3 regions of the Siminovitchia fortis genome follow, and region 3 is predicted to be linked to each of the others. Evidence: riboswitches for the same ligand, from Rfam matches in the RefSeq annotation. Region 3 holds a riboswitch; each other region holds the start of a gene.
The links. Region 3 has a riboswitch for glycine ahead of glyA (serine hydroxymethyltransferase). Riboswitches for the same ligand answer to the same signal wherever they lie in the genome.

Region 1 (10,579 bases), on a different contig from region 3:
TCGATATTCATCATCACTGTGATTATGTCACTTTTACCACTCATGTACCATTGGTTTTCGGCAATTGACCGTTCATTGTCCCCGGAGGAAGATTTTGAATGGAATATCTTCCTCATTCAGCTAAGGGATGAGCTTCGCACAGCCGACAGCTTTAGAAGTGGTTCAAAAGAAAGAATCTACCTTTTGAAGAACAGGGTTTCCATCAAATATGAGCGGCACAGCTGGAATATCAGGAGACAGGTGGAGGATAAGGGGCATGAGGTTGTTCTGCAAAATGTGAGAAAGTTCGAAGTGAAGGAAGAAGCACCCATGCTTGCCATCCATGTTGAATTTTTAAACGGAACAAAAGAAGAAGCAAGATTTCTGATGCCGCCAAGAGAGGAGGGGTCAACATTTTCAGTGAACGCGGTTCCGTACTACCCATCACATTGATCATCATTCTGGTGGCGGTATTCGCTGTCGGCCGTGCAGCAGAGTCCTACGTATCGCAATATAGTTACGTAAATGAGATACGGGAGTTTTATAAAAAGGAGATCCGGCAGCAGCTCGTCACGGGAAAACAGGCAGCAATCGAAAATCGCATGCTTAAGGAGAATTCGGAGCCCCCGGCGGAGGAAGGGATGAAAGATCAGGCAGACCGGCAGGATGGGGAGAATACGCTTTTCGGGAAGGAAGAAACAGGGAGTGATCTGGCAGAGGAAGGGCTTGTGCCCGGATCTCAAATAGAGCCGTAAGGGTTCAATTTAATCTGTTTTGGACATACTTCACTTAATGAAGGGATGTGTGAAGATGTCAACGGATGATTATGTGAAATATATGGCCAAGACACTGATCCAGCGTTTGGAAACACCGAAATCCGAAAGAAGGAAGCAGAGGTATGAACGCAAACAGATGAAAGCACCATTCCTGTTTAATTGGTTTGGAATGGTGCCCTTTTCACTGTTGATATCGTTTAAAAAAAGCAGACGGATGATTCGGGGAAAATTAAGCCGGCAATGAATTTAAGTAGAAGATCCCTCCGTTTAATATATCCACATGAACGGAAGGGCTATACTGTTCTTTCAATGCTTTTTTCTCTATAAAATAAGTTTCCGGCTTTTCTTCCACGCCTTCATAGAAATGATCCAGCAGCCGTGAATCTTCCTCCCATCTTTTCATGGCGGCATCTGCCCAAGGGTGATCCTTGCTTTGCACTTCGCTTGTCAAATACGACTCAATTCTTTTCAGGCCGCTGACAGGCATGATGATCGGGGAAATAGTAAAACAATAGTCCGGTATTTTGGGCGAAAGTACAATACTGTTCATTTTTTCGTCAAACGATTCAATCAGATTTCCATTGATTAAATTGAGGCCGAAAGATCTGAAAACATCTTTCTTTCTGTCGGAGCAGTATGATATTTTCATATTTACATTAAGCCATGGATGGAGCGCAACGTTTTGTCCTGTCTGCATCACGGGCCTTTCGTAAAGGCGGATATACGCCGCCAATTTTCTTGCGGTTTCAAAGAGCTGATGAAGCCGCGGCGCGCCGAAATGGACGAATTCCCCTTTCACATCCGGCGGTGCTTTTTCCTGGTCCGTAATGAAAGTGACCTTCATCGGGTTCGGAATACCGCCTGTTTTTTCGAGATATGTCCAATAAAAGGGGCGGTTCATCAGTTCTTTATCCATTTCAACCGTCAGCTGTACAGTCAGAAATCCTTGGCCGTTTTCCTCGATTGTACAGCCGGTTGCCATAAAAAACTGTTCAAGATATTGATGTATTTCCCGTTGAAGCATCTGCTGCATCTTCCTTTCTTATCGTATCGGCAAATTCAATCATTGCTGCGAGATTGGCCATTTTCACTTTCATTTCTCCCTCTGACCTCGAAGTTTTGAAAATATCCATCATATGCTCCTCAATGCTTCCGCCGTCCAACTTGGCCAAAATGTCATCAAGCTCTCCCACAACCCGTTCAAACAGCTTTATTTTGTTCGTAAGTAAGTTTACAATATGCTCTTCAATTGTGTTTTTTACAGCGAAATTATAAATATGGACATCGTCTTTCTGCCCAAGGCGATGAACGCGACCGATCCGCTGTTCCAGCCTCATGGGATTCCAGGGCAAGTCGTAGTTGATGACATGGCTGCAAAACTGGAGGTTGATTCCCTCGCCGCCTGCCTCTGTTGCTATAAGCACTTGCACTTGGTTCTTGAATAAATCCCTCATCCAGTCTTTTTTGCTTCGTTTAAAACCGCCGCGAAAGGGGACGGACTTTATCCCGTGCTGCTGAAGGAACCACTGCAGATATAATTGTGTTGCTCTATATTCGGTAAAAATGATCACTTTATCATCAATTTTTTTGATCAATTCCAAGGCTTTTTCCGCTTTGGAATTTCGAGTGACCGCATCGATCTTTTGCTGAATCAATTGTATGCATTTCATGTATTGGGCTGACGGATTTTCTTTTTGCAGCATGTTTTTTAAAGTGAAAAAAACGGCTTCCCTGCTGCTGCATGCTTCCCGCTGGAGCGTCATGATCGAAAATGCAGGCATGGGGATATCAGTTTGGCGCAGAAGGCCGATGGATTCATACAGATCCTTTTCCTCATTGTTGAAATGAATCGGAATCGTCTCGACATGGCGCTTGGTCCATTCAATGCCGGTATCAACCCTCCTGTTCCGGATCATCACTTTATTTACCAGGCTCTTTAAATGTTCATTTTCTTTGGCTGACAGCCTTTTATTTTTATACTTCTCCAAAAAGCTTGATTGGCTTCCAAGATGGCCCGGCTTTAACAAAGAGACAAGGTAAAAGATTTCTTCGATTTTATTCTGGATGGGCGTTGCCGTCAGCAAAAGGCAAAATTTCTTTTTAAGAGACTGCACAAACTCATAATTTTTTGTTCTATGGTTCTTCAGTTTATGCGCTTCGTCAATAATGATCAGGTCAAAGGCCTGCTCGGCGATGATTTCCTTATGGGGGCTCCTTTTCGCTGTGTCAATGGATGACACTACACAGTCATATCGTTCCCAGACATAACTTTTTGTGGCTGCAACGGCATGTATGTGAAATTTTGAATTCAATTCAAAGGTCCATTGGGAAACGAGGGATGCGGGCACCAGAATCAGGGCTCTTTTTACCAATCCCCTGATCATGTATTCTTTTAATACCAGTCCGGCTTCGATGGTTTTGCCGAGCCCCACTTCATCTGCCAATATGGCTTTTCCATTCATGTCCTCTATCACTCTTGCAGCAGTTTCTTTCTGATGAGGCAGAAGGGTTAATTCCGGCAGGTGCTTTGGTGCCACGAGCCCTTCGAAATCGGGAACAAGAAGATGCTTTTCTGCTGTCAAAGACAGATTAAACAGCTTTTGGTCCGCCCATGGCCCGTCCTTTTCAAACCGGTCCAAAAAACCGGGCATCCAATTCCGGTTGAAGTTGACTGTAACAGACATGATAGAACCTCCCGAAGATTTATCAGAAAAAATTTGAAAAGTATGGCAAAGAATGATACGATACAAGTGACAGAAAGCCATGAAAGCCATATACATATTTTTTAGTATAACCATTCTTGAAAAGAATATAGGCGAATGAAGGCAAGAGGAGAGACTGTGACATAAAACAGCGCCGAAGGAGCAAGCAAATCCCGCGAATCTCTCAGGCAAAAAGACTCTTGTCCGACGCAGCTCTGGAGAGTGTTCCACGCAGTGGAGCCACCAAAGGGGAAAGCCGGAACGCACCCGGTCAAACTTTCAGGTGCCAAGACAGAGAAACCTTTTACGGGGCTTTTCTGTCTTTTTTTATGCCCTTATACTGCACAGCAGCAAACTAAAATCCAAGGAGGAATGTAAAAACAATGTCCGAATTAAAGAAGACCCCATTATATCCTTTGTATAAAGAATATGGGGCCAAGACAATCGATTTTGGCGGTTGGGACATGCCGGTCCAATTTTCCGGCATTAAAGAAGAGCATGAGGCAGTAAGAAAGAATGCCGGTATTTTCGATGTATCCCATATGGGTGAAATCATTGTCAAGGGGAAAAACAGTCTCGACTTTCTGCAAAAAATGATGACGAACGATTTTTCCAGGCTTAAAGACGGAGGCGCCCTCTATACGGCGATGTGTTATGAAAATGGCGGTGTGGTTGATGATCTGCTTGTATACAAGCTGAGTGAAGAAGAATATTTCCTCGTCGTCAACGCTGCAAATACCGAAAAAGACTATGAATGGTTAAAGCAACATGCACCTGAAGGCGTCAGCGTTGAAAATGTTTCGGACCAATATGCATTGATCGCCATCCAGGGTCCGAAAGCCCAGTCAATCCTGCAGAAGCTTTCGAAAAATACAAATTTGGATGACATCGGTTTTTTCAAATTCAGGCATGATGTGGAACTGGACGGTGCCCATGCATTGGTTTCCCGTACGGGATATACAGGCGAGGATGGATTCGAGATCTATTGCCAAGCGGATGATGCGGAGAAATTGTGGAGAACCCTTTTAGAAATAGGCAAGGATGAAGGGCTTGTACCGTGCGGTTTGGGAGCCAGGGATACACTGCGGTTTGAAGCGGCGCTTCCATTGTACGGACAGGAACTTTCACCTGAAATCACACCATTGGAAGCGGGAATTGGTTTTGCCGTCAAGTTGAATAAAGAGGCCGATTTTATCGGCAAAGAGGCTTTGAAAAGGCAAAAGGAACAAGGTGTGGAAAGAAGGATTGCAGGAGTTGAAATGATCGACCGGGGGATCCCGAGAAACGGCTACAGGGTTTTTTCGGGCGATAAGGAAATTGGCTATGTCACCTCCGGAACACAATCTCCCACATTGAAGAAAAATATCGGCCTTGTTTTAATCGGCGCTGACTATAATGAAGAGGGAAATGAAGTGGAAATAGAAGTTCGTAAAAAACGCCTGAAAGCAAAAATCATTCAGACACCGTTTTATAAGCGCCCAAAAAAGTAGGATGGAGGAGAATGGAACATGATCAAACATCGTTATCTGCCCATGACAGAGCAGGATAAAAAAGAGATGCTGGAGGCGATCGGAGCGGATTCAATTGATGAGCTGTTTTCCGATATTCCGGAAAAGGTCCGGTTCAAAGGCGAATACAATATAAAACAAGCAAAATCAGAAACGGCATTAATGAAAGAGCTTGCAGGACTTGCAGCCCAAAATGCCGATTTGATAAACAATACAAGCTTCCTTGGGGCAGGGGTATACGATCACTATATCCCGGTAATTGTAGACCATGTAATATCCCGGTCGGAATTTTATACAGCCTATACTCCGTACCAGCCGGAAATTTCTCAGGGTGAACTGCAGGCTATCTTTGAATTCCAGACAATGATTTGTGAACTTACCGGAATGGACGTGGCCAATTCGTCGATGTACGACGGCGGCACTGCTCTTGCCGAAGCGGCGATGCTGAGCGCCGGGCATACAAGACGCAAAAAAGTGCTTGTATCGCAAACCGTGCATCCCGAATCCCGGGAAGTATTGAAAACTTATGCTAAGGGTCAGCATATCGACGTGGTTGAAATCCCGTACAAGGATGGCTTGACAGACATGGAAGCCTTGAAGTCCGAACTCGACAAAGACGTTGCTGCTGTCGTTGTCCAATATCCGAATTTTTTTGGTCTCATTGAGCCATTGAAGGACATTGAACCGCTTGTACATGATGTAAAAGCGCAATTCGTCGTATCCAGCAATCCTCTGGCGCTCGGCATTCTTGCCTCTCCGGGAAGCCTTGGCGCAGATATTGTCATAGGTGATGCCCAGCCATTTGGGATACCGGCAGCATTTGGCGGACCGCATTGCGGATATTTTGCCGTATCGAAAAAATTGATGAGAAAAGTACCGGGAAGACTGGTGGGACAAACAGTGGACGAGGAAGGAAAAAGAGGTTTTGTTTTGACGCTGCAGGCACGGGAGCAGCACATCCGCAGAGACAAAGCCACTTCCAATATTTGCTCGAACCAGGCGCTGAATGCGTTGGCCGCATCTGTGGCGATGACCGCATTAGGAAAAAAAGGCGTCAAAGAGATGTCCGCCCAAAATATTCAGAAAACGCATTATGCGAAAGAAGCTTTCAGGAAAAAAGGATTTGATCTTCCTCTGGATGGGTACCACTTCAACGAATTCGTTGTGAAGCTTAACAAACCGGTCCATGAGGTGAATGAAAGTCTTCTTGAAAAAGGCATCATCGGCGGTTATGATCTTGGGCGCGATTATCCGGAGCTTGAAAACCATATGCTTATTGCAGTAACAGAGCTGCGGACAAAAGAAGAGATCGATCAATTTATTACAGAATTGGGGGATCATCAATGAGTGAAGTGGTTATGCCGTTAATATTTGAAAAATCCACACCCGGGCGTATAGGGTACAGTCTGCCCGGCCTCGACGTTCCTGAAGCCGATATTGAGCAATGCATCCCATCAGGATATTTGAGGGAAGAGGAGCCTGATTTGCCCGAGGTTTCCGAATTGGATATCATGAGGCATTATACCGAGCTGTCGACCCATAATCATGGAATTGACTCAGGATTTTATCCGCTCGGTTCATGTACGATGAAATACAATCCAAAGATCAATGAAGCTGTCGCCCGCTTTCCGGGCTTTGCCCACATACACCCACTTCAGCCTGAGTCATCTGTACAGGGTGCTTTGGAACTGATGTATGATTTGCAGGAACATTTGAAAGAAATTACAGGTATGGACGAAGTCACTCTGCAAACCGCTGCAGGAGCCCATGGTGAGTGGACCGGCCTCATGATGATCAGGGCTTTCCATGAAGCGAACGGTGATACGGACAGGACAAAGGTCATCGTACCGGATTCCGCCCACGGAACCAATCCGGCATCGGCCACTGTCGCAGGGCTTGAAACCATAACGGTCCGCTCCGGAGAAGACGGACTCGTCGACTTGGAGCATCTTAAGTCGCTTGTCGGGCCGGATACGGCTGCATTGATGCTGACGAATCCAAATACCCTCGGATTGTTTGAGGAACAAATTCTCGAAATGGCAGAAATCGTCCATGGAGCCGGGGGCAAGCTTTATTATGACGGTGCCAATCTGAATGCGGTCATGTCAAAAGCCCGTCCCGGCGACATGGGCTTTGATGTTGTCCATTTGAACCTTCATAAAACTTTCACCGGTCCGCATGGGGGCGGCGGGCCCGGATCAGGCCCGGTCGGCGTGAAAAAAGATTTGATTCCATTTCTTCCAAAGCCGGTCATCACGAAAAAAGATGATCAGTTTATCATCGACTATGACAGGCCGAACGCCATCGGAAGGGTAAAGCCGTATTACGGAAACTTTGGCATTAATGTGAGGGCTTATACCTACATTCGTTCAATGGGTCCCGACGGGCTTAAAGCCGTAACGGAATATGCCGTTTTGAATGCGAACTATATGATGAGAAAACTTGCTCCATATTACGATTTGCCGTATGACACGCACTGTAAGCATGAATTTGTGCTAAGCGGATCCCGCCAGAAAAAACTTGGGGTCAGAACATTGGACATCGCCAAGCGCCTGCTTGATTTCGGCTACCATCCGCCAACCATTTATTTCCCGCTCAATGTGGAAGAGTGCATGATGTTCGAGCCGACCGAGACGGAATCGAAAGAAACGCTTGACGGATTTATCGATGCGATGATCCAAATTGCCAAGGAAGCCGAAGAAAATCCTGGAATTGTCCAGGAAGCACCCCACAGTACAATCGTTAAAAGAATGGATGAAACACAGGCGGCCAGAAAGCCGGTTCTGCGTTATAGTAAAGAATAAAGAGAACAGCCTCTTCATGATCGAAGAGGCTGTTTCCAGTTTTCTTTTTATTTGCTCTTTATTTTTCCGGTCCATTGTTTAAATCCGCCCTGCAAATGATAGAGCTGGCGGTAACCTTTCCTGTACAGCTGCTGGGCAGCCCTGCCGCTTCGCAACCCGCTTTGGCAATATAAATAAACAGGTTTATCTTTCCTGATCTCTTTCATTCTCATTTTTAATTGAGACATGGGGATATTGCGCGCGCCAAGTATATGCCCTCCCTCATATTCTTTTTGCTCCCGGACATCAATCAACTGCGCTTTTCTATATCCGGCTCGGAAGTCATCTTGGTTCAGCGTCTTTAAAATTTTTTTCTGCTGAAAATAATTATACAAGGAAAATACAATAACAGCCCCCAAAATAATAAGCAGTGTATAAAGCAATGACAATGTAAAAGCCCCTTTCTAGTATATACCCTAATTCTATTATATTCGGCACAGTACAATGAATCAAAGGTTTTCTCCGTACTTTCCCCTTGGAAAAATGAAGGCCGGAAGCGTCCATACGGGATGTATAATCCGGTTAATCTGTCAATTAAAGAAAAAGTCTAAAATTGTTGAAAAAAATCGGTTTATGGAAGAATTTCCTGCAATCGCTTTGTTTTGCTTTCAAATCCTCGCATTTGGAGATTTGACAAATCGTTATCAATTATTTCTGAAAACACAACATATAGTATAGTTATTTTAAATAAAAATCAATATATTGTGTTTAAGGATTGATTTTCGGGATATAAATATGGTAACTTATCAATGACAGATACATACAAACAGTAAACATTCTTCAAATCGTTTTTATAAAGGAGTTGGCAAAATGTCTGTTGCATTTACGAAAAAACCGAGCTTAAACATAGAGAGGCTCAATGAGGACATCCAATTATTCAAACATGTACATCCGATTACACCCGACATGAAACTCACCCAAAAAGGCGTTTCACGGCTTGTCATGATTGACCGATATGCATATAAGGATACGGAAAAAATCACTCTGTCTGTCGGTGACTTCGTCGTTTTGACCATAAAAGAAGATCCCAAATTTCCGGCAAGAGGGCTCGGATTCATCAAATCAATCGACTGGGAAGAAAAAAATGCAGCTGTTATCGTCGAAGAAGAATTCCTTACTGCGCTGGAAGACGAGAAAGAGAGGGAAACAGGAGTCATTGTCCGCCCGCTCGACATCATTGAGAAGCCGCTAGAAGTCTTTTATGAGCAGATTGCCAAAAGAAATGCAACAGGCCTTGCTTCAGTTGAAAAAACGGAAGAGAAGAGACAGGAATGGTTTCAGAAGTTCTATGAAGAGCTTGTCAATTTGAATTTTGTTCCGGCCGGCAGGGTGCTCTATGGAGCCGGTGCAGGAACCGACGTCACTTATTTTAACTGCTATGTTATGCCTTTTGTGGCGGATTCACGCGAAGGCATCTCTGAGCACAGAAAACAAGTGATGGAAATTATGAGCCGCGGCGGAGGCGTCGGTACGAACGGTTCCACTTTACGGCCGCGCAATACACTTGCACGGGGCGTCAATGGTAAGTCATCAGGCTCCGTATCCTGGCTCGACGATATTGCAAAGCTTACGCATCTGGTCGAACAGGGCGGATCCCGCCGCGGAGCCCAAATGATCATGCTCGCGTCCTGGCATCCGGATATCGTGGAATTCATCATTTCCAAAATGCAGAATCCAAGAATTTTGCGCTTTTTAATCGAGAATACAAACGATCCAATCATCAAAAAGCATGCAAAGGATAAACTGAAATTTACTCCGTTGACGCAGGCGGAAGAAGCAATGTACCAGGGAGTGCTTAATTACCGGACAATGCCGGGATATGGCGGATTCAGCGAAGAAATATTCCGCAACGCAGAAGAGAAGCTGAAGGAAGGCGGCACATACTCCGTCCATAATCCTGAATTTTTAACTGGAGCCAATATTTCTGTCTGCATTACAAAGGAATTCATGGACGCTGTTGAAAATGACGGCGAGTACGAGCTTTGCTTCCCTGATGTTGAAAATTACAGCGAAGAAGAAATGAAGGCGTATAATGAGAAATGGCATGAAGTCGGCGATGTGCGCGAATGGAAAAAGCTTGGCTACAAAGTCAGGACTTATAGAAAGATCAAAGCGAAAGAGCTTTGGAATCTCATCAATATTTGCGCGACCTATTCTGCTGAGCCCGGAATATTCTTTATTGACAATGCCAATGAAATGACAAATGCGAGAAGCTACGGCCAAAAAGTTGTGGCAACTAACCCATGCGGCGAACAGCCGCTGGCCCCATATTCCGTATGTAATCTTGCAGCCGTCAACCTGGCCCGGATGGCCGACCGTGAAAATAAGACAGTCGACTTTGAACGATTAAAGCAAACGGTCAAGGTAGGCGTCCGGATGCAGGATAATGTCATAGATGCAACGCCGTATTTTCTCGAAGAAAATAAAAAGCAGGCACTTGGAGAGCGCCGTGTCGGCCTTGGTGTCATGGGATTGGCGGATCTGCTTATTTACTGCGAGAAAGAATACGGTTCGCAGGAAGGCAATGAGCTTGTTGACAAAGTGTTTGAAGTGATCGCTACAACTGCCTATCGCGAATCGGTGGAACTCGCAAAAGAAAAGGGAAGTTTCCCGTTTTTAAATGGGAAAAACGAGGATGAAACAGCGAAACTTCGTGAAGCATTCACCCAAACCGGCTACATGAAGGGCATGCCGGAAGATATCCATGAAGCAATCAAGAAACACGGAATCCGGAATTCACATCTGTTGACAGTGGCGCCAACGGGTTCCAC
Region 2 (10,579 bases), on a different contig from region 3:
AAGCAACCGGAATAACTCCTCATCTGCTCCGTCCTCCTTATGGCGCCTATAACGATCATTTTGTAAAATACGCAAAAGAAAACGGCGATTCTATCATTCTTTGGTCAGTGGATTCTTTGGATTGGAAGATCCGAAATGCTTTTTCGGTGAAAAAGAAAGTCGAAAGCAGCGTTGCTCCGGGGGGAATGGTCCTTATGCACGATATCCATTCCTCAACGGCAGATGCATTGCCGAATCTTTTGACTCAATTGGAAAAGGAAGGCTATCAATTTGTCACGGTGTCCCAGCTTCTCAACTGGAAAGAAGAGCAGGGGACAGGGCCGCATTTTGGAAGTTTGAAATAATCAATTTGAAAGGAGCAGCACGAGCTGCTCCTTTGGTGTTTGTATTGACATGCCTTCATTCTATATGTTATTAAATTAAATATTAGCACTCATGAGGACAGAGTGCCAAGTACCAATGGAAAGGGGATTTTCAGATGGCAAAACAGGCTTTCAAAGCTGAGTCCAAAAGACTGCTTGATTTGATGATCAATTCCATCTACTCCAATCGTGAAATCTTTTTGCGGGAATTGATCTCAAACGCGAGTGATGCAATTGACAAGATGTACTACAAGGCGCTTACGGATGACTCTTTGACGTTTAACCGTGAGGATTATTACATAAAAATTGATGCCGACAAAGAGAGCCGGACCTTGAAAGTAATGGATACCGGGATCGGAATGACAGAGGAAGAGCTTGAAAACAACCTCGGGGTCATTGCCAAGAGCGGTTCGCATGTCTTCAAAAGCGAAAATGAGATTAAAGACGGCCATGATATCATCGGCCAATTCGGCGTCGGGTTTTATTCGGCTTTTATGGTGGCTGACAAGGTGACGGTTTTGACAAAAGCTTTCGGAAGCGATCAGGCTTTTAAATGGGAATCCACCGGCGCGGACGGCTATACAATCGAGCCGTATGAAAAAGAGAACGTCGGCACTGAAATCCTCTTGAAGATCAAGGAAAACACCGAGGATGAAAATTATGATGAGTATTTAGAGGAATATCGCTTAAGATCAATCATCAAAAAATACTCCGATTTCATTCGCTATCCAATCAAGATGGAAGTCACCGAAAGCAGGCTGAAAGAAGGCAGCGAAAATGAATTCGAGGAATACAAAGAGGAACAGACGATCAACAGCATGGTTCCGATTTGGAGAAAGAACAAAAGCGAACTGACTGACGAAGATTACGTGAACTTTTATCAGGAAAAACATTATGGCTTTGACAAGCCCCTCAAGCATATCCATATTAAAGTCGACGGCACTGTCAGGTATAATGCAATCCTATTTATCCCAGAAAATATTCCTTTTGACTATTACTCGAAAGAATTCGAAAAAGGGCTTGAGCTGTATTCCAGCGGCGTACTGATCATGGAGAAATGTCCGGATCTGTTGCCCGATTATTTCAGTTTTGTCAAAGGGATGGTTGACTCCGAAGACTTGTCGCTGAATATTTCAAGGGAAATTTTACAGCAGGACCGGCAGTTGAAGTTTATCGCCAAAAATATCCAAAGCAAAATCAAACGGGAATTGGAGAACTTTTTAAAGAACGACAGGGAAAAATACGAACTGTTCTACAAATCTTTCGGCCGTCAGCTTAAATTCGGCGTCTATAACAATTTCGGCCAGGATAAGGACGTCTTGCAGGATCTGTTGATGTTCTATTCTTCCAAAGAAGAGAAGCTTGTCACACTCGATGAATATGTATCAAGAATGCCGGAAGACCAGAAATATATTTACTATGCGACCGGCGAAACGAATGAAAGAATCGCCCGGATGCCGCAGACCGAGCTTGTGGCGGACAAGGGGTATGAGATTCTATACTTTACGGAAGATGTCGATGAGTTTGCGATTAAAATGCTGATGTCCTATAAAGATAAAGAATTTAAATCTGTCGCAAGCGGTGACCTGGGCATTGATGAGGAAACCAAGGAGAAGACTGAGGCGGAAGAAAAGGAAAACAAGGACCTTCTGGATTATATGAAAGAGACCCTTTCCGGCAAAGTGAAGGATGTCAAAATTTCCACACGCCTTAAAAACCATCCGGTGTGCCTGACGGCTGACGGGGAGGTTTCCATTGAAATGGAAAAGATCCTCAGCGCCATGCCGAACAACCAGGAAGTAAAAGCGGATAAAATCCTCGAAATCAATGCGGATCACGACGTATTCAGGTCATTGAAAGCCGCTTTCGAACAAGATAAAGAAAAGGCTGCCCTTTATACAAATCTCCTGTATAATCAGGCGCTGCTCATCGAAGGATTGCCGGTTGCAGATCCAATAGAATTTACAAATGATATTTGCAAGGTTATGGTATAAACATGGGGCAGTCCCAAGAAACGGGGCTGCCCTCTTCATATAAATTATTTGCAGGAGGTATGGACATTGTCGAATCCATTTGAAAATTTTACCCCGGATTTTTGCACGTCAGGCACATTTATGAGGCTGCCTTCCGAAAGGGAAAACCCCAAAGTGGCCATTTTGGGAATGCCTTTTGATACGGCGGCTTCCTACAGGGCAGGCGCAAGGTTTGGCCCGCAGGCGATACGTCAGGCATCTTTGACCTTATCACCGCAGAATGAATTGCTGAAAGTTTCGCCTTTTGAAGATACGCAAGCTATTGACATGGGGGATTTGCCTGTTATCACCCAAAATATTCATAAAAGTTATGATATTATGGAAAAAGCCATGTTGGAACTAATGAAGAAAAACATCATTCCTATCGGGCTGGGAGGAGACCACTCCATCACATTAGCAAGTCTGCGTGCAGCTGCCAAGGTTTACGGACCTGTCGCCCTGCTTCAGTTTGACTCTCATACAGATACATGGGATACATATATGGATGAAAAATACTGGCACGGCTCTCCTTTTATCCGGGCACATGAAGAGGGGCTTGTCCAGCCGGATAAAGTGATTCAAATCGGCATGCGTGGCTGGGACATTGATTCCAGCTTGGAATTGGGTTACAACGTTGTTACACAGGATGAGCTGTTCAACCGGGGAATTGACGATGTTGTTCAACAAGTTAAAGACATCATTGGTAATACACCTTGTTTTTTAACCTTTGACATTGACTTTGTTGACCCAGCCTATGCGCCGGGTACCGGAACTCCAGAGGTTGGGGGCTTCAGCAGCCATGAAACACTAAAAATGGTCCGTTCCCTGACAGACATGAACTTTATAGGTTTTGACCTTGTGGAAGTGCTGCCGTCCTTCGATCCAACCCAAATAACGGCTCTGTTGGCAGCAACCATTGTGCACAACTTTGGAAGCCTTGCAGCCGTTCAGTTGAATTAAGAAAAGCGCAAGGCGCGCAGCCTTAGGCGACAAGCACAAGACGAATTTTGATGAGGCAGCTTTTCAGCCACCACAGCAATTCGGCTTGTGACCTCGAGCCGATGGCGCCTGGAGCTGGACATTATGTAATCTTTGTTTGAAGAGAAAATTCGGTAAAATTTTATGCTTTCTTTAGCTTCAAGAAAAGGTGAAATAAGGAAGAAATTGAAGCCGCTCCGCTCTGAGCGGCTTTTCAAATTGGCTAGACAATTTTTCAAAAAAGAACAAATCAGCCTATTAATGTATAATAGATCTGTATGTAAAAAAGGAGGTCAAAAAGAATGCCTGCTGATATGAAATTAATTTCCGAAAAGCTTCCGGATCTTTTTTCGGGGGACTCGGTTGATATAGCGGAAAAAATAGATAAATCTCAAGATTTTATGGAAGGTGTCAGAAACCTTATCGAGCTTTGCGGCGATGATCCGAATCGGGAAGGCCTCGAAGAAACACCATACAGGGTTTTAAAAGCTTTCCTGGAATATACGGAAGGATATAAGGAAAATCCCGCTGTCCACTTGGAAAAAACCTTCGATGTAAAACATAAAGAATTGGTTTTGGTTAAAAATATCGAATTCCACTCCATGTGCGAGCATCACTTTGCGCCGTTTTTTGGCGTAGCCCATGTCGGTTATATGCCTGACGCCAAGATTACAGGGTTATCCAAAATCGGCCGGATGGTGGAAGGATATGCGAAACGCTTCCAAGTTCAGGAAAGGCTGACAAACGAGATTGCGGATGCAATCGAGGAAATCTTGGAGCCCCAGGGAGCCATGGTGGTGATTGAAGCGAAACATATGTGCATGTGCGGAAGAGGGATTAAAAAGTCAAACTCATCAACGACAACAACAGCTGTCAGGGGATTGTTTGAAGAAAGATCGGATGCCCGGATGGAATTTTTATCTCTGATCAATCGGTAATCGCCGCAATGCTGTGAAAGGGTGAAGAGGTGAGGGAAATGAGACATGCAATTATCACGGCAGGCTCAAAAGGGATTGGCCGTAAAGTTACCGAGGAATTCCTTCGGAGGGGCTGCAGTGTGACCGTGAATTATTACAGCGATGAAGACAGGATAAAAGAGCTCATAAAAGAATGGGAGCCTTATAAGGGGCAGTTACAATTTGTACAGGGGGATGTAACCCAAAAGGAAGATATCGCCAACATTGTTGAGCAGGCGGTGAGCAGATTCGGCAGAATCGATTATTTGATCAATAATGCCGGGCCGTATATTTTTGAGCGGAAAAAGCTGATGGATTACGAAGACAGCGAATGGTATGAGATGATTGACGGGAATTTAAATGCTGTTTACCATTTTTTAAAATTAACCATCCCTGTCATGAGGAAGCAAAAGTTCGGCAGAATCATCACATACGGTTTTCAGGATGCGGAGCATTCCCCTGGATGGATGTACCGTTCCGCATTCAGTGCAGCCAAAGTGGGGCTCGCGTCACTGACGAGGACGATTGCCCTTGAAGAAGCAGAATATGGAATTACGGCCAATATGGTCTGCCCGGGAGACATTGTCGGCGAGATGAAAGAAGCGGATATTGAGATGGCCAGGCAAATAAAAGATGAGCAGACACCGATCGGCAGATCCGGTACGGGAGAGGATATTGCACGGCTGATCGGTTTTATATGCGATGACGATTCAGATTTGATTACCGGCAGCATTATTTCCGCTTCAGGCGGGATCCATGTTGTCAATCGATATAAAAATTAGGATAAGCTGCGGTCCCGGCCTTTTGTTCAAGTAAAAGAAAGTATAAGCTGATATGAAAATTTTTTTCAAAAGAAGCCTTTCTTTGTCTAGCTCCAGCGCCCAGCGACTAGCAAACTTCACACTCCTCCACTACGATAAGTCAACATCGGCTCGTACCTCGCCGTGTTTCCTTTATCTCATTGCGGAGTGCTCCAGTTTGTACGTCGCTAAACGGGCGCTTGCGCTTTTCTTACTGCGCCCATGCCGGGCGCACAACGAAAAACCCGAATGCAGAAATGCATTCGGGTTTGGAAGTTCTAATAATAGACTTTGATTTTTACAGTTCTTACGCCCCAATTCAGAGCTTTCTTTTTCGTTGGCATATGAAGATCGATCTTATTTTTCTTAATGGCGCCGCCAGTATCTCCTGCAATTGCCATCCCGTATCCTTCAACATAGACTTTGGATCCAAGAGGAATTTGCTTTGGATCAACAGAAATGACTTTTGCATTGGGATTTTTCTTCAGGTTGATGCCAGTAGCGGTAATGCCGCTGCATCCTTTACATTTCGCTGTATATGCGGTCGCTCTTACTTTCATAGTTTTATAGGCGGCCTTTTTAGCCGGTGCTTTCTTGGCGGGTGCCTTTTTAGCCGGTGCCTTCTTGGCCGGTGCCTTTTTTGCTGTGGACTTTGCCGCAGGTTTAGTAATCTTTAAAACTTGGTTTATCCTGATTGTATCGCTTTTCAGGCCGTTCCAGCTTTTGATCTGATTGACGGATACCTTATGTTTAGTAGCAATTTTCCATAATGTATCGCCTTTTTGAACTTTATATGTAGTGCCGGCGGCTGAGGAAGCTCCTGTAAAACCAAATACTAGAAATAAAGCTGTTAAGGCTGATATGACAATTTTCTTCAAAATAACGTACCCCTTTTGTTCTTGGTAGGCTCAGTATAACAAGCGAATGTAACAAGAATGTTTCAAAGGGATAGTATTTGTGTTACAAATGGTGAATAATGGTTTATTTTCATAAATCTTGGAACGAATAATAACTCAAATACGACATAATCTATTAAAATTTGCCTGGAACGGAGGTAAGGATGGGATTTGAAGGAAAGCCAGTAAAGATTGTCCAAACAGAAATGGACTGCGAACGATTAGCCATTTAAGAATCCCAATGGTTAAAGCCTGCTTGCCCGTTTACGGTGGAAGTCTCAATTAACAATTTCTCCGCAATACTTGTGAATCAGGAAAAACTTATTGACCATCCTTTATATTGATTGATAAAATAACTTAGCATCTAAAAATAAGCGATGAGGGTTATGGGTAACACTATAACAAGAGCAGCTTCTGGAGAGACCGCAATGCGCGGCGCCGAAGGATTCACAATCTCAGGCAAAAGGACAGAAGAGTAACTTACGAACATTTTTGTATGTTATTCTACTATCTTTGAGATTGGAGCAAATCCAATCTTTTTTTGTTTTTAAAAATACATTTGGGGTGACTTGCGAATGGAGAAGAGACGTGCAGTAGTAAGTGTTGTGGGAAAAGATCAGGTCGGCATTATTGCAAGTGTGACAAATATACTCGCCGATAATCAGGTGAATGTCCTTGATATAAGCCAGACGATTTTGCAGGACTTTTTTACAATGATGATGGTGGTCGATGTATCTGAAATTGAAAACCTGGATTCTCTGCAGAAACAATTTGACGAACTTGGAGACAAGATCGGACAGAAGATCAATATTCAACGGGAAGAAATATTTCAATCCATGCACCGGATATAAGAAGGGGTTTTGACCATGAATATAGCTTTGACTGAAATGATGGAAACAATCAGAATGGTCCAGATGGAAAACCTGGACATACGTACGGTTACAATGGGAATCAGCCTGTCGGATTGTGCAGATTCTGATTTTGAAAAAATGAACAAGCGCGTATACGAGAAAATCACGGGTTATGCCGGCCGCTTGAAAAGCGTTGCTGAAGAAGTGGAAAAAGAATACGGGATTCCGATTGTCAACAAGCGTATTTCCGTAACGCCCATTGCGGAAATTTTAGGCAATGCCACAAAAGAGCAGGCGGTTGAACTGGCCAAAACGCTTGATAGAGCAGCTAAGACGCTTGGCATAGATTTTATCGGAGGGTATTCGGCTCTTGTACATAAGGGGATCACGAAAGGAGATCAAACGCTGCTTGATGCGCTTCCGGAGGCGCTGAGCGTGACAGAGCGGGTCTGCTCTTCAATTTCAGTGGCAACGACGAGGACGGGCATCAATATGGATGCCGTGGGCCTGATGGGAAAAATCATCAAAGAGGCTGCGGAAAGGACGAAAGACCAAAACGGACTTGCCTGCGCGAAGCTTGTTGTTTTCAGCAACCCTGTTGAAGACAATCCTTTCATGGCGGGCGCTTTCCATGGAACAGGCGAAGGCGAGGCTGTCCTTAATGTCGGGGTCAGCGGGCCCGGCGTTGTTCTGAATGCTTTGAGGCGCCATCCTGATGCCGATCTTGGACAGGTGGCGGATGTCATCAAGAAAACCGTCTTTAAAATTACACGTGCCGGCGAATTGATCGGACGGGTCGTGGCGGACCGCCTGGATGTGCCTTTCGGAATTATGGATTTATCGCTTGCACCGACAAATGCACTCAATGACAGCGTGGCGGAAATTCTAGAGGAAATCGGTCTGGAGCGGGTTGGAACCCACGGAACGATTGCTGCGCTTGCCTTGATGAATGATGCGGTCAAAAAAGGAGGCGCCATGGCGAGTTCTTATGTTGGCGGGTTGAGCGGGGCTTTCATCCCTGTCAGCGAAGATGAAGGGATGATCCGTGGAATCATGGATGATGCACTAACCTTATCCAAGCTTGAAGCCATGACGTGCGTCTGCTCTGTTGGGTTAGATATGATTGCACTATCAGGTGATGCTTCCTCAGAAACCCTGGCGGCAATCATAGCTGATGAAGCGGCCATTGGCATGATCAACAAAAAGACGACAGCCGTCCGTGTCATCCCTGTTCCGGGCAAAAAAGAGGGGGACATGGTAGAGTTCGGTGGACTGCTCGGACGTGCACCCGTATTGGGAGTCAATGCCTTCAGTTCGGAAAAATTCATCCGCCGCGGCGGACGTATTCCTGCACCATTGCAGTCATTGATTAATTAACTTCATTCAGCAGAAGTCTCCCACTTCTGTAAGTAGTGAGATGAATGCATATTGGTATTCCATTCAGTGGGGGGCAAACCCCGGCTGAATAAAGTTAAAGCCTTCGGCGGATGCCACAGATTTTCAGAGGAAATTTATCGAGCGGAGCTCGATAAAATCTGGGCGCAAATACGCCAAGGCGCATTTGATAGTGGAAACCCAATTTTTACAACTTATGTGAAATAGCCCTATCGGTACTGTTGGTTAGAGCCGGCAGTTCCGATGTTTTTTTATGCAATTAGCCAAAATAAACACCTTGTTTTTTAAATTTTAAAAAAATTATATTGAGATTCGCGAAGGTTGAATGTATAATTTGGTAAACGCTTTCATTATTTTAAAATAACAAAATCCAAGGAGGGGGAAGGAATGGAACTGTTTGTTGAATGGCTTAATGATGTGTTATGGAGTTCTCCAATTATTTATTTGTCACTAGGAATAGGGGTTCTTTTTTCAATCATGACTCGGTTTTTGCAACTTCGGCTGATTAAAGATATGGTGAGTCAGCTCTTCTCAGGAAAAAGTTCAGACGCAGGAATTTCATCTTTTCAGGCAATGTCTGTCGCACTTTCCGGTCGAGTCGGCACCGGTAATATTGCCGGCACCGCGACTGCAATTGCCTTTGGCGGCCCCGGAGCTATTTTTTGGATGTGGGCAATTGCTTTCCTTGGTGCAAGCACAGCCTATGTTGAATCTACGTTGGCGCAAATTTACAAAGTGAAGCAGGATGGTCAATACCGCGGTGGGCCAGCCTATTATATTGAAAAAGGGATGGGAAAAAAGTGGTACGCGGTTATTTTTGCAGTGGCTTCCGCAATTGCCATGTCGCTGCTTATGCCAGGTGTCCAAGCAAACTCTATTGCGATGGGACTTGATAATGCATTTGGTTTAAGTACACTCATTACAGGTATCATTATCGTATTATTATTGGGATTTATCATTTTTGGCGGTATTAAACGAATTGCAAAAGCTGCACAATTAATTGTTCCTTTCATGGCAATCGGTTATGTCCTCGTTTCCTTAATTGTCATTGCTTTTAACATAACGGAATTACCAGCAATTCTTGCATTGATCTTTAAAAGTGCTTTCGGCTTTGATGCTGCTTTCGGCGGAATTATTGGGATGGCAATTTCTTGGGGAGTGAAACGCGGAATCTATTCGAATGAAGCAGGGCAAGGATCAGGAGCACATGCTGCAGGGGCAGCGGAAGTGTCCCACCCGGCAAAACAAGGACTCGTTCAAGCTTTTTCCGTTTATATTGATACGCTTGTCGTCTGTTCCGCGACTGCTTTCATGATTATTATCACGGGGATGTATAATACAGTTCGGCCGGATAATACATTCATTGTTAAGCGATTGGGTGATGTCGAGCCGGGTCCTATTTATACACAAGCTGCAGTAGAAACAGTTCTGCCCGGATTTGGTGCAGGCTTCGTTGCTATTGCTCTTTTCTTCTTTGCATTTACAACGATCATGGCCTATTACTATATTGCTGAAACGAATATAGCTTATCTCACCAGGGGAAGAGACGGAAGGCTAGCTATGTTTGTTGTTAAGATTGTTCTATTAGCTGCCTCTTTTTATGGAAGTGTAAAAACAGCGAAAGTTGCGTGGGATCTCGGAGATATTGGTCTTGGAATAATGGTTTGGCTAAACTTAATAGCCATCTTGATTCTCTACAAACCGGCTATGCTCGCTTTAAAAGACTATGAACAGCAGCGTAAAGAAGGAAAGGATCCTGTTTTTGATCCGGAAAAAATCGGAATTAAAAATGCGGACTTTTGGGAAAGCGAAGATTTTGATAAACGTGATGTAAGCTAATTTGTAAAACGTGGGGTATTCTTCAGGGCAGGATTATATAAAAAGGCTCCCGGGTTACCAGTCCGGGAGCTAAATGGCATACGAATGACTTCAACTATTAACTTACTTCAACGCTTCCAAATACAATTCATTCACTTTATCCCAATTCACAGTGTTCCACCAATTCGTGACGAATTCCGGTCGTCTGTTCTGATACTTTAAATAATAAGCATGCTCCCAGACATCAATGACAAGCAGCGGTTTTTTCCCGGCCATTAATGGAGTGTCCTGATTTGCTGTACTTATGACTTCTAACTCATTCCCATTAAGTACTAGCCAGCCGTATCCACTGCCAAACCGGGAAATGGCGGCTTTGGACAGCTTATCTTTAAAGTCATCAAAGGTTTTAAAGTAAAAGTCGATGGCTTTGGCTATATCTCCTTTTGGTTCATCACCTCCTTTAGGACTCATCACTTCCCAAAATAGGCTATGACAATAATGCCCTCCGCCG
Region 3 (10,579 bases):
CATGTAATTCCCTTTTTCTTTATACTTTTGCATCAAGTACGCATCGCCGCCTGAAATGCCGCTCGGAGCAGGCGATGGATCTGCAATCCCGGATTCAACAGCTTCTTTCATTTTGAGGAGGCGTTCTTTCATCATGCCGAAAATCTCATCACTGCTTTTTCCTGTCTTCTGTCTTTCAGTCTCTATCATCAGCTCGGCAATCGTCATTTCTTTTTCTTGGCAAAGCTGAAGCAATTCCTCAATAGTATGAAAATCCATCCCTATCATCTCCGATCCTGAAGATACCTCTGTCTTATGGAGCCAATATCAATCTTGGAATTTAATAATATATCCGCCGGCTGTCCATTAATCAGGAAAATTTTCGAGACCCCTCCGCCAAGGGAAACGCCTCCAATTTCAGTTTGCTTGAACCTGTTTTCCATATTGACCAAAAGGGTGTTCGGATGTTCATAATACGGGCAGCTCTCTTCCAACTGGAAGGAAACATTCATTTTTTCCTGCTGCGCGAGTTCAAAAGCATGCCTGATTCCGGGATTATCTGTTCCAAGCCCCAGCAAGCCGCCTAGGACAGCCTTATCCGTTCCGTGGCCCTGATATGTTTCTGCAAAAGAATCGAAAAAAGTAATCTTTACAGACTCCGGGACTCCGCCAAAGAGATCGTGCCCAAACTTTCCGATCGATACAACCCCCGCTGTATGGGAGCTGGACGGCCCGACCATAATGGGTCCGATAATATCGAAGCAACTGTTAAAAACCATCTAAAACGCCTCCATATCTATCTGACCAACATTTTTTGGTAAAGAGGATGCGAATCACATAACTGCCTGATGCTTTCCTGCACTTTCCCTCTGACCGCGGGATCACCTTTGCTTTTTAAAATGTCGGCCATATTGGCAGCAATGACGTCCATGTCGCTTTCTTTCATTCCACGGGAAGTAAGGGCAGCTGTTCCAATGCGGATGCCGCTTGTGACAAACGGGCTTTCCGGGTCATACGGGATTGTATTTTTATTGACGGTCATGCCTGCTTCTTCCAATAACTGCTCTGCTTCCTTTCCAGTCAGCCCCCATGGCCTGACATCCACCAAAACCAGGTGGTTATCCGTTCCGCCGGAAACGATGGCGGCCCCCGCTTTTTTCAAAGATTCCGCAAGTTGGGATGCATTGCTCACCACTTGGGATGCATACGTTGTAAAACTCGGATCAAGAGCCTCCTTGAATGCCACAGCCTTCGCCGCAATCACATGCATGAGCGGCCCTCCTTGAATGCCGGGGAAGATGGCTTTATTGACTCCTTTGGCAATTTCTTCGTTATTGGTTAAAATAATGCCTCCCCGCGGCCCACGCAGCGTTTTATGGGTCGTACTTGTCACAACATCCGCATAAGGGACAGGAGAAGGGTGGAGCCCCGCAGCGACAAGGCCTGCGATATGTGCCATATCAACTAGAAAATAGGCACCGATTTTATCTGCAATTTCTCTGAATCTGGCAAAGCTGATGATTCTCGGATAAGCGCTTGCCCCGGCAATGATCAGCTTTGGACGCTCCTGCAGGGCGATTTTTTCCACTTCATCATAATCGATCAAATGTGTATCTTCTCTCACTCCATAGGAAACCACTTCAAACCATTTCCCCGACATGTTGACCGGGCTGCCATGTGTCAAATGGCCGCCGTGAGATAAATTCATGCCCATGATCTTATCGCCAGGTTTAAGCAATGAGAAAAAGACAGCCGTATTTGCCTGGGCTCCTGAGTGAGGCTGAACGTTCGCATATTCGGCACCGAACAGCGCTTTCAAACGATCAATGGCCAAGTTTTCCACAACATCCACATGCTCGCATCCGCCATAATAGCGTCTTCCGGGATATCCTTCGGCATATTTGTTCGTTAAAACAGAGCCCATGGCCTCCATCACATCTTCACTGACAAAGTTTTCAGAAGCGATCAGCTCAAGTGACTGATCCTGTCTTTTCCGTTCTTCCTCAATAGCTTGAAAAATCTCAATGTCCGCGTTTGCCAAACTCATTGGTATTTCCTCCTTTTTTTCCTATCCAGCCCCCTGTCTTTTAAAAAACAGCAAAAAAGGACAGGGGAAAGATAGATATTCATCTACCTTCCTCTGTCCTGTTACCTGAGAGTTTAACTTCCATAAAGAAGTATTCCCCTTGGGTGGCCTCAAAAAGGCTCTCTCCAGAGACGCGTCCAAACGCGGTGCATTTACCTGAGAGATTGGATCCCATGGTTTTTTTGGGACTTGCTCCTTCGGTGCTAAACAAATAGTTTAGTCTCTCCCGCGATTGTCATTCGCAAAATTTTCACTTTTTATAAATATAACTTATTGTTGAAAATTTGTCAAACGATTCTGATGAAGAAAAGTGGTTCTATTCCGCTTCAAAATCAGTATCGGTTTCATTGGCGACTACAAACTCCAACCAATGTGAACTTTCGTCATTCACTAAGTACTTCAGTCCATCCCGGGCAGTTTGGGAAACAGTGTCATCCCCATCGCCATCAGGATTTGTCAGATTCAGATCTTTCATTAATCCATCTATATCTTCTTTCGTCAATTCCGGATTTGAGGATTCCATTATAGCTCTGATCAAATCGAATGCAGTTTGGCGAGTAGAATCGCCTCCCTTTACTTCCAGCAGAACAGCCTTCAATTCCTCATTACCCGTTTTGGCCATTGCTGTAACTACGTAATCTTCACTGAAGTCGAATCCCGCAGTGCTAAGACCTTTATCCCGATCGCGCCAGCTATAATCACCCATCTTGAAATCGACATCACCGCCGGAAGGAGCTTTTTCATTAAACCGGGCTTTAAACTCATCCATCGTCAAACCGATTTGTTCATCTTTCAACTCAACCTTCTCCGTTTGTTCCTCTTGCCCCTCAGCTTTTTTATCTTTATTGTCATCCATCTTTTTCTCACTATTCTCCGCTGCAGCCGGCGTTTCATTTGTATCCGTATCCGACTCGTTATTACCACATGCTGCAAGGCCTAAAACTACGAACAGGCTTAGCAGTAATACTGTCATTCTACTTTTCAATCAAACCCTCTCCAATCATTACATTTTCAACCTTCCCATCATACAAAAAGAGGATTTTAATTTCAATCATGAATTCCAAGAAATCAAAAAACAAGAATTTTATACTATGTCTTATTGCTTATATCCTGTTATGGAACTTGACTCTTGTAAAAAAACCTGTCATGTCGATTCCGAAAAATAAAAAAACACAAGGCTTCCTTAAAAAACTAAGGCCCTTGTGTTTTTCTGTTTAACCCTCGAGTTCAACAATCCTGACTAGGATAACACCCTGTATCTGCTTATCAGCTCGAAATTTTCATAATCGACGGGATTCTCTTTAATAGCCGCTTAATTGATTTATTTGATTCCTGGAGCACAAGGTCTCTATCAACCGTTTTGACGGTTCCTTTTTCCATGACAATTTTTCCGTTAATAATCGTTGATTCTACATCTGCCCTTGTTGCCGAATAAACGATTCTGGAGACCGGATCAACCTCGGCTGACGGGAATGTGTGGAATTTGTTCAAATCAAGAATAGCGACATCCGCTTTCTTTCCGACTTCAAGACTGCCTATTTGATCTTCAAGCCCGACAGCCCTTGCACCGCCGATCGTCGCCATTCTGAATATCGTTTTGGCGTCCATGATGGTCGGCCCGTGAATCGGCTTTTGAATGAGGGAGGCCATCCTCATTTCATTGAACATATCGAGATTATTATTGCATGGCGCACCATCTGCGCCCAGGCTGAGATTGGCTCCCAGCTCAAGCATATCAGGCACATCTGCTATTCCTGATGCGAGCTTCAAGTTGGAGCCCGGACAATGGCTCATTTTGATGCCGCGCTCTTTGATAATCCGTTTTTCTTCATCATCCAGCCAGACGCAATGTGCAAGAATCAGCTTCTCGTTTGCAAGACCGATATGATCAAGATAAACGATGTTCCTCATTCCTCTTTGCTGTTCAACAATTTCGATTTCCTTCCGGTTTTCCGATGCATGCGTATGCACTTTTACATCGTAATGGTTGGAAAGATCACGCACCTCTGTCAACAGCTCTTCGGTACAGGAAACAACAAACCGTGGGCAAAAAGCATATTGGATCCGTCCGTTGTCATATTGATTCCATTTTTCCAGCAGGTCAACACTTTGCTGGATCGACTTTGCCGTATCTTCCAGCAAAAGATCGGGTACATCATCTCCCATATCCATCATCACTTTTCCGGCAAGGACTCGTATACCGCTTTCGGCCATAGCCTGAAAGGCAGAATCGGTATGGTTGACCGTTTCCATGTCCACAATGGTCGTTGTTCCGCTTTGGATCAATTCCCCCAAACCCAGCATAGCTGAATAATAGCTTGACTCTTCATCATGTGAAGCTTCCAGCGGCCAAATTCTTTTTTGAAGCCAATCCATCAGCTCCAGATCATCGGCCTGTCCCCGGAACAACGTTTGGCAAAGGTGAATATGCGTCTGGATAAATCCCGGGATAACGGTCTTATTCGTCGCATCAATCACCCGATCGGCCTGATTACCCAAATCCTTGCCAATACTTTTGATTTTATCATCCACAATCAGCAAATCACCTTGAATAATCTCCTCTTGGGCATTCATGGTCACGATTTGCGCATTTTTGATCAGTATGCTGGGCATGCCATCTTTCCCTCTCTCCCTTTATATATTGCTTTCCTCTTTTGAAAATTTCACTGCCAACTCCTTATAAAAGTCGATGGACCTTAAATAGGCTTGGATATCAACGTATTCATTGGGCTGATGGGCGAGGCTTTCATCGCCGGGGCCATAAATGAGCGTTGGGATCCGGCTTTCCGGATTTAATACAGCAGCATCCGTATAATAGGAGACTCCGTATAAAGAATCCTGTTTCTTCAAATCCAATGCCAGGCGGATCAACTTATCCGACTCATCCGTTAAAATAGCCGGCCGGTCCAATTGAAGATTGACCGAAAAGTCCGGGGACCCTTCTTCTTCCGAAAACAGTTCGTTCAAATTATTTTTAATTTCAGTGAGTAATTGTTCGTGGGATTGAGGAGGAACGGATCTGATATCCACAGACATGCTGCAGCGGTCAGGAATGACATTCGTTTGGACTCCCCCATTTATTTTCGTTACAGCCAAACTGCTTTCGCCAAGTGGTTCTGCAGATATTTTCCATTTTTTCTTTAATGAATCAAGCATGCCTATCACCTTATGCATCCACTCGACTGCATTGGTTCCCTTATCCGGCATGGAGCCGTGTGCCGTTTTTCCAATCGTGACAATTTCTATCCATAAGGCGCCTTTATGTCCTATGACGACTTTTTCATTGGTCGGTTCGCCGATCACCAAGCCTTCGGCATTTTCCATCGTTTCGTTTTCCAAATATGTCCGGGCTCCGCAGCTGTCCACTTCCTCACCCGCAGTTGCCAGAAAAACGATTTCTTTCGGAAGCTTTCTTCCTTCCTTAAACAATGATTCCACAGCCAGATACATGGCGGCAAGACCGCTTTTCATATCGGATGCACCGCGTCCATACAGCTTATCTCCTACTATTTCTCCGGAAAAAGGAGAGTACGTCCACGGCTGCTCCCCCGGCAACACCGTATCCATGTGCCCGCAAAAGATCAGCTTTCCATCACTTTCACCTTTTAAACGGATCTCAAAATTGCTCCTGCCCGGTTCAACCTGGGTTATTTTGTAAGGGATGCCGGCTGATTCACATCTTTCAGCCAGCATTTTTGATACTTTGTCTTCATTTCCGGGCGGGTTGGAGCTGTCAATTTGAATCATTTCCTGCAAAAACCGGACAGCATCCATTCAATTCGCCTCCACAATCTGCATTTTAAGGGAGGTCACCTTAAAGCCATTTACCGGAGCCATATCCTGTGAACAGGTTGAACAAGCAATGACAACTTCTTCAAGAGCTCTCAGGCGGACATAGTCGCCGGGCTTGGACAGCGGTTCATGGATTTCATAATCCCCCTGGTCATCCAATACATTATTCATGAAAAAGTTGATCGGGTCAGGCACCGGCTCGTTCCCTAAGCCGAATTCAGCCAACGCTTTATTCAGGTTATCGTGGCAATTCGGATGGTCTTCCATGCCAAAGTCAATTTTATAGCGATAGTAGTCGCATGCAGGGAAAAAGAAATCATGTTTTCCGACTGTATCTTCAACAAACGTCATTAACGGGCGGCGTCTGTTGCTGTATAAAGGATCCCCGGGTTTTAGCCGGATGCTGCTGAGGGAAGCTCTCATATGAACAGGCGAAACAAATTCCTTTGGATCCTTTCTGTTGAAGCAGACAAAATCGCCGACCTGCTTGCCTTCCATATCAATAATGATCAATTCCTCACCCGGTTTCAACAGAGCGCTTCTGCCCTCATACGGCGGTATGATTATCTCTTCCCTGATTCGTTCCCGTGCTGAATTCACCATCAAAAAACACCTCTTCCCTGATCGTTTAATCGATAAATAAAGCCACGGCCCTTATGGGCGATCCTGTCCCTTTTCTGATTTTGAGCGGCAAGCCGAAATAGAGGAAACGCATTCCGGCAACCTGATCCAAGTTGGTCAAGTTTTCCGTATTGGATATTCCGTATTCCCGGCAGACTAAATGGCCCGAATATTTTTCATCTTTGGGGTTGTCGACAGAAGGGGAATCAATGCCAATATTGACCACACCTCTTTCGGCAAGCCATTTCGCCCCTTCGTAATTAAGGCCGGTATACCGCGTCAGCCATTCGTCTGTTCCAAACTTCCGGTTATAATGGCCGGTATATAAAAGGACGATATCCCCTTTTTCAAGAACCTGCTGTGATTTTTGCAGTGCTGACTCCAGATCCCTGGGCGTAATGTATCCATCCGGAGATACATGCGACACGTCCAGACAGACAGCTGGACCGTAAAAATATTCAAGCGGCATATCGTTTATATATTTGCCATTTGGATCGAATTCGTAAGTGGCGTCTGTATGTGTTCCGCCGTGCTCGTTGATCAGGATATTGTTTGTGGCGAATTCGAAGCCGATTTTTTTCAAACTTTCTTCATGGGAAATGTTCTGCCAAATATGCGTCGGCTGATGCAGGGGAAATACCGGCATGCCCTGATAGATTTCCTGTGAAAGGTCAACCAGTCTGATACCCATTTAAGCTGCCTCCCTTCTATTCTACAACCGGGGAAAGTACTTCAAATTTGTCTACATCAATTAACCCCATATCCGTAATCTTCCATTCCGGGCTTGTGACAAGCGACCAGAAGGACAAGTGCATGAATGGCACCGGAATGCCGCAGCCAAGTTCCGATTCCGCTAGTTTCGTCAGTTCGGCGATTTTTTCACTTACTTCCTGTCCGCTCAGCTCATCCGTAATCAGGCCCCCGACTCTCAATGGGAGGTCACCGACCACCTTGCCGTCTTTGATCATGGCGATTCCGCCGTCCATTGAAATGACCCTGTTCACGGCTGTTACCATGTCTTCGTAGTTGGTGCCTGTAACAATGATATTATGTGTGTCATGTGCCACACTTTCCGCTATCGCTCCGCTTTGAAGCTTAAATCCATTCAAAAACGCCTTTCCGATATTTCCTGTTCTTCCATGTCTTTCTACCACGATGAGCGGGAGTACATCCTGTTGAAGGCACGGCTGAACGACACCGCCGGAAACATTCAAATTGAATTCCTGCGCGCCTGTCAGGTTCTGGAACGGGATGGCAACGATTGACCGTACGCGTGCCCGGCTTCCGTTCGCTGTGATATGAAGATCTTCCACTTTGACTGGTCCTCTTTTGACCGATTTCTTCACACTTTCAGGATAAGTATAGAAACCGAGATCGATCGTCAGTTGGCCCCTTTCCGCTGCAAGGCTTCCATTGAGGTACACCTGATCGATGGCCATTTCATTCAAATTGCTGATGACCGCAATATTAGCGCGCTTGCCCGGTGCAAGCACCCCGACATCCTTGAATCCGAAGTGGGTTGCCGGATTGATCGTTCCCATTTGGATCGCTTCAACCGGATCTACGCCTTGCGCGATGGTCCGCCTGATAATATCATTCATATGGCCGTCTTTTAAGAGATCTTCCGGCACCATGTCGTCTGATACGAGGATCGCACGCCTTGAATCCATTCCTTCTTCAGTGATGGCACGGATGCATTCCGCCATATTTCTTTGGGAAGATCCTTCCCGCATAAACACACTTACGCCATATCGAAGCTTTTCCATCATTTCTTCTTTTGTCGTCGTTTCATGGCACGATACATGGCCGCCGCCGCTGATGATATGCGCAGCGAGTTCTTTTCCAAATAAAGCCGGCGCATTCCCTTCAACTGTCTTCCCAATGCTTTCCGCATAGGAAACTGCCGCAACGAGATCGTCGATCAGTTCAGGAGCATTTTCATATACCGGACCGATATTGCTGAAGCTTTGAATTTCCCCGATTCCCTGTACATAAGGGTCGTTCAAAAGTTCCTCCATATGGGAAGAATTCACATCAAAGCCTGCCGTTTCAAGCCCGGGAGCATCCGGTACAGCACAAGGGACAGTAAAATAGATCTGGTTCGGCAACGTCTTGGCTTCCTTGATCATTTCCTGCATCCCGTGAACACCCAAAACATTTCCAATCTCATGCGGATCAGCAACGATTGTCGTTGTACCAGTAGGGATCGATAGTCGTGAAAATTCTGTGCAAGTCAACATCGCGCTCTCAAAGTGCATATGAGAATCAATAAACCCGGGTGACACAAATTTGCCTCTGACGTTTTCAACTTTTGTCTTGCTGCCGATCAGGCCGCTCGCGTCTCCCACCATCAGTATGTACTCGCCTTTTATCGCCACATCCGCTTCATAAATTTCCCTGGTGACCGTATTGATGACATATCCGTCCTTCAGTACAATATCCGCATACTGGTTGGAATCCAGGAGGACGTCGATCAACTTTCGGTACTGAACGGCCTTCTTTATATTCTCAGCCTTCATATTTCACTCTCCACCCTTTCTCCTCTCTCATTCCAAACTGTCGATGATTCCTACTATCGCTGCATCCACAGGAGCATCCTTGTTATGCATGGCCCTTGAGGCCATGCTTCCCTTGACAAAGATAACTTTTTCGCCGATTCCTGCGCCAACCGTATCAACAGTAATAATGGGCTGAGAATCCAGGGGGGTACCGTCCAGGCCGATTGGCTGGGTAACAAGTAACTTCGTTCCTACTAATCTTTCATCTTTTCTGGTTGCTGTTACTCTTCCGACTACGATTCCCATTTCCATAGATTTCTCCCGCCCTTTTCTCGCTGATTTCCATTCGATATTCCTGCGCAATATCCCGCGCCAACGGCGTTATGATCATTCCCTGTCCAATTTCAATAAACCGGTTCCCCGCTTCGGCATGCCTTTTGATCGTTTCGGCCGTTACGACCTGTTTTTCTTTTCGTAATGCGGCCGGTTTGAAATATGTTTGAAGCTGTTCAGCGTTTTGGAACAATTGAATTCCAAATCCCCCCAGCCGCTGCAGCTGCTTTTTCATTTCATGTTTTAAAAAAGCCGATCCATTGTCCAATCCGGCCTCTTTCCAAATCGAATGGTAGGGATCTGCCCCTGCAGCGTATGCACTGACTTTCTTTCCGCTCATCAATGCCCATAACAGAAGCCTGATAGGCCGATGTTTATCATTGAATTGCAATAAATCCGAAACCGTTGAAAAAGGCAGGACCGGAATATAAAAATAGTCTACTTTCTCTTTCAGTTTTTCCGCATCCTTCAATGAAATCCAATCGTCAACTCCGGCCTTGCGGGCAAGCTCTGTTATATTTAAATGATCAAGAACCGGCTGATCAGGGCATACCCGGATTCTTAAATGCCTGCCGTAATCCGCATTTAATTCTTTCAATCTTTTTAATCCTTCGTCCATCCCATTCATATGATAGAAAAGGAGAGCAAGCACTGTTTTGGGGCGCGCATCTTCAATGCTGCTCATATTCCTGTAAAACAGCTCCTGCAAAGTCGACTCTGCCAGAGCGCTTTGCCGGTTAAGAAGCACTCTTATTCACCTTTTGACAAAATTGCACGCTCAACTTCGCTGTGCGGCCTTGGAATGACATGGACGCTGATCAGTTCCCCGACGCGGCTAGCCGCATCAGCACCCGCATCCGTAGCGGCCTTTACCGCGCCAACATCTCCACGCACCATAACCGTTACGAGACCGAAACCTACTTTTTCATAACCGCAAATTTCAACGTTTGCAGCCTTTACCATCGCATCTGCCGCTTCAACAGCTCCTACTAGTCCCTTTGTTTCCACCAATCCTAAAGCTTCTCCACCCATATTAAAACCCTCCTTGTTAGTTTAAGATCGTTTAAGCTTTCTTCTCTCCATCCCCGTTTTCGGCGGCGTCCTTTGCATCAGCATCACCGGCTTTTGGCTGGACCTTGCCTGATTTTTGGGTCCCTGCAGATTTACTTGTTTTCTTCTTTGGTTTGATGCTTTCCGCTGCCGGCGGCGGTTCATTTCGAGATTTCTTCTCCGCTGTTTCCTTGAGAAGGAATTTGCTCAACAGCTTTTG

Region 1: another riboswitch for glycine. It lies ahead of gcvT (glycine cleavage system aminomethyltransferase GcvT); the one in region 3 lies ahead of glyA (serine hydroxymethyltransferase).
Region 2: another riboswitch for glycine. It lies ahead of FS666_RS05480 (ACT domain-containing protein); the one in region 3 lies ahead of glyA (serine hydroxymethyltransferase).

The regions. Positions count from the first base shown of each region.
Region 1 is NZ_VEKZ01000001.1:105,164-115,742, reverse strand. It holds gene comGF (competence type IV pilus minor pilin ComGF) at 1-432, shown strand, start outside; gene FS666_RS00625 (hypothetical protein) at 444-734, shown strand; gene FS666_RS00620 (YqzE family protein) at 790-999, shown strand; gene FS666_RS00615 (YqhG family protein) at 985-1,779, opposite strand; gene FS666_RS00610 (DEAD/DEAH box helicase) at 1,748-3,439, opposite strand; glycine riboswitch at 3,575-3,667, shown strand; gene gcvT (glycine cleavage system aminomethyltransferase GcvT) at 3,841-4,947, shown strand; gene gcvPA (aminomethyl-transferring glycine dehydrogenase subunit GcvPA) at 4,969-6,312, shown strand; gene gcvPB (aminomethyl-transferring glycine dehydrogenase subunit GcvPB) at 6,309-7,769, shown strand; gene FS666_RS00590 (rhodanese-like domain-containing protein) at 7,817-8,197, opposite strand; gene FS666_RS00585 (vitamin B12-dependent ribonucleotide reductase) at 8,619-10,579, shown strand, end outside.
Region 2 is NZ_VEKZ01000010.1:43,988-54,566, reverse strand. It holds gene FS666_RS05510 (polysaccharide deacetylase family protein) at 1-344, shown strand, start outside; gene htpG (molecular chaperone HtpG) at 479-2,356, shown strand; gene speB (agmatinase) at 2,477-3,334, shown strand; gene folE (GTP cyclohydrolase I FolE) at 3,655-4,290, shown strand; gene FS666_RS05490 (SDR family oxidoreductase) at 4,329-5,090, shown strand; gene FS666_RS05485 (3D domain-containing protein) at 5,387-5,986, opposite strand; glycine riboswitch at 6,409-6,485, shown strand; gene FS666_RS05480 (ACT domain-containing protein) at 6,580-6,855, shown strand; gene FS666_RS05475 (PFL family protein) at 6,871-8,232, shown strand; gene FS666_RS05470 (alanine/glycine:cation symporter family protein) at 8,638-10,089, shown strand; gene FS666_RS05465 (superoxide dismutase) at 10,192-10,579, opposite strand, start outside.
Region 3 is NZ_VEKZ01000007.1:28,077-38,655, forward strand. It holds gene sdaAA (L-serine ammonia-lyase, iron-sulfur-dependent, subunit alpha) at 1-258, opposite strand, end outside; gene FS666_RS03965 (serine dehydratase beta chain) at 264-758, opposite strand; gene glyA (serine hydroxymethyltransferase) at 776-2,026, opposite strand; glycine riboswitch at 2,118-2,196, opposite strand; glycine riboswitch at 2,200-2,304, opposite strand; gene FS666_RS03975 (hypothetical protein) at 2,382-3,050, opposite strand; gene FS666_RS03980 (5'-deoxyadenosine deaminase) at 3,332-4,678, opposite strand; gene FS666_RS03985 (M20 family metallopeptidase) at 4,700-5,839, opposite strand; gene FS666_RS03990 (DUF1989 domain-containing protein) at 5,840-6,460, opposite strand; gene FS666_RS03995 (cyclase family protein) at 6,486-7,169, opposite strand; gene FS666_RS04000 (adenine deaminase) at 7,186-8,997, opposite strand; gene FS666_RS04005 (EutN/CcmL family microcompartment protein) at 9,025-9,282, opposite strand; gene FS666_RS04010 (hypothetical protein) at 9,239-10,057, opposite strand; gene FS666_RS04015 (BMC domain-containing protein) at 10,060-10,341, opposite strand; gene FS666_RS04020 (BMC domain-containing protein) at 10,373-10,579, opposite strand, start outside.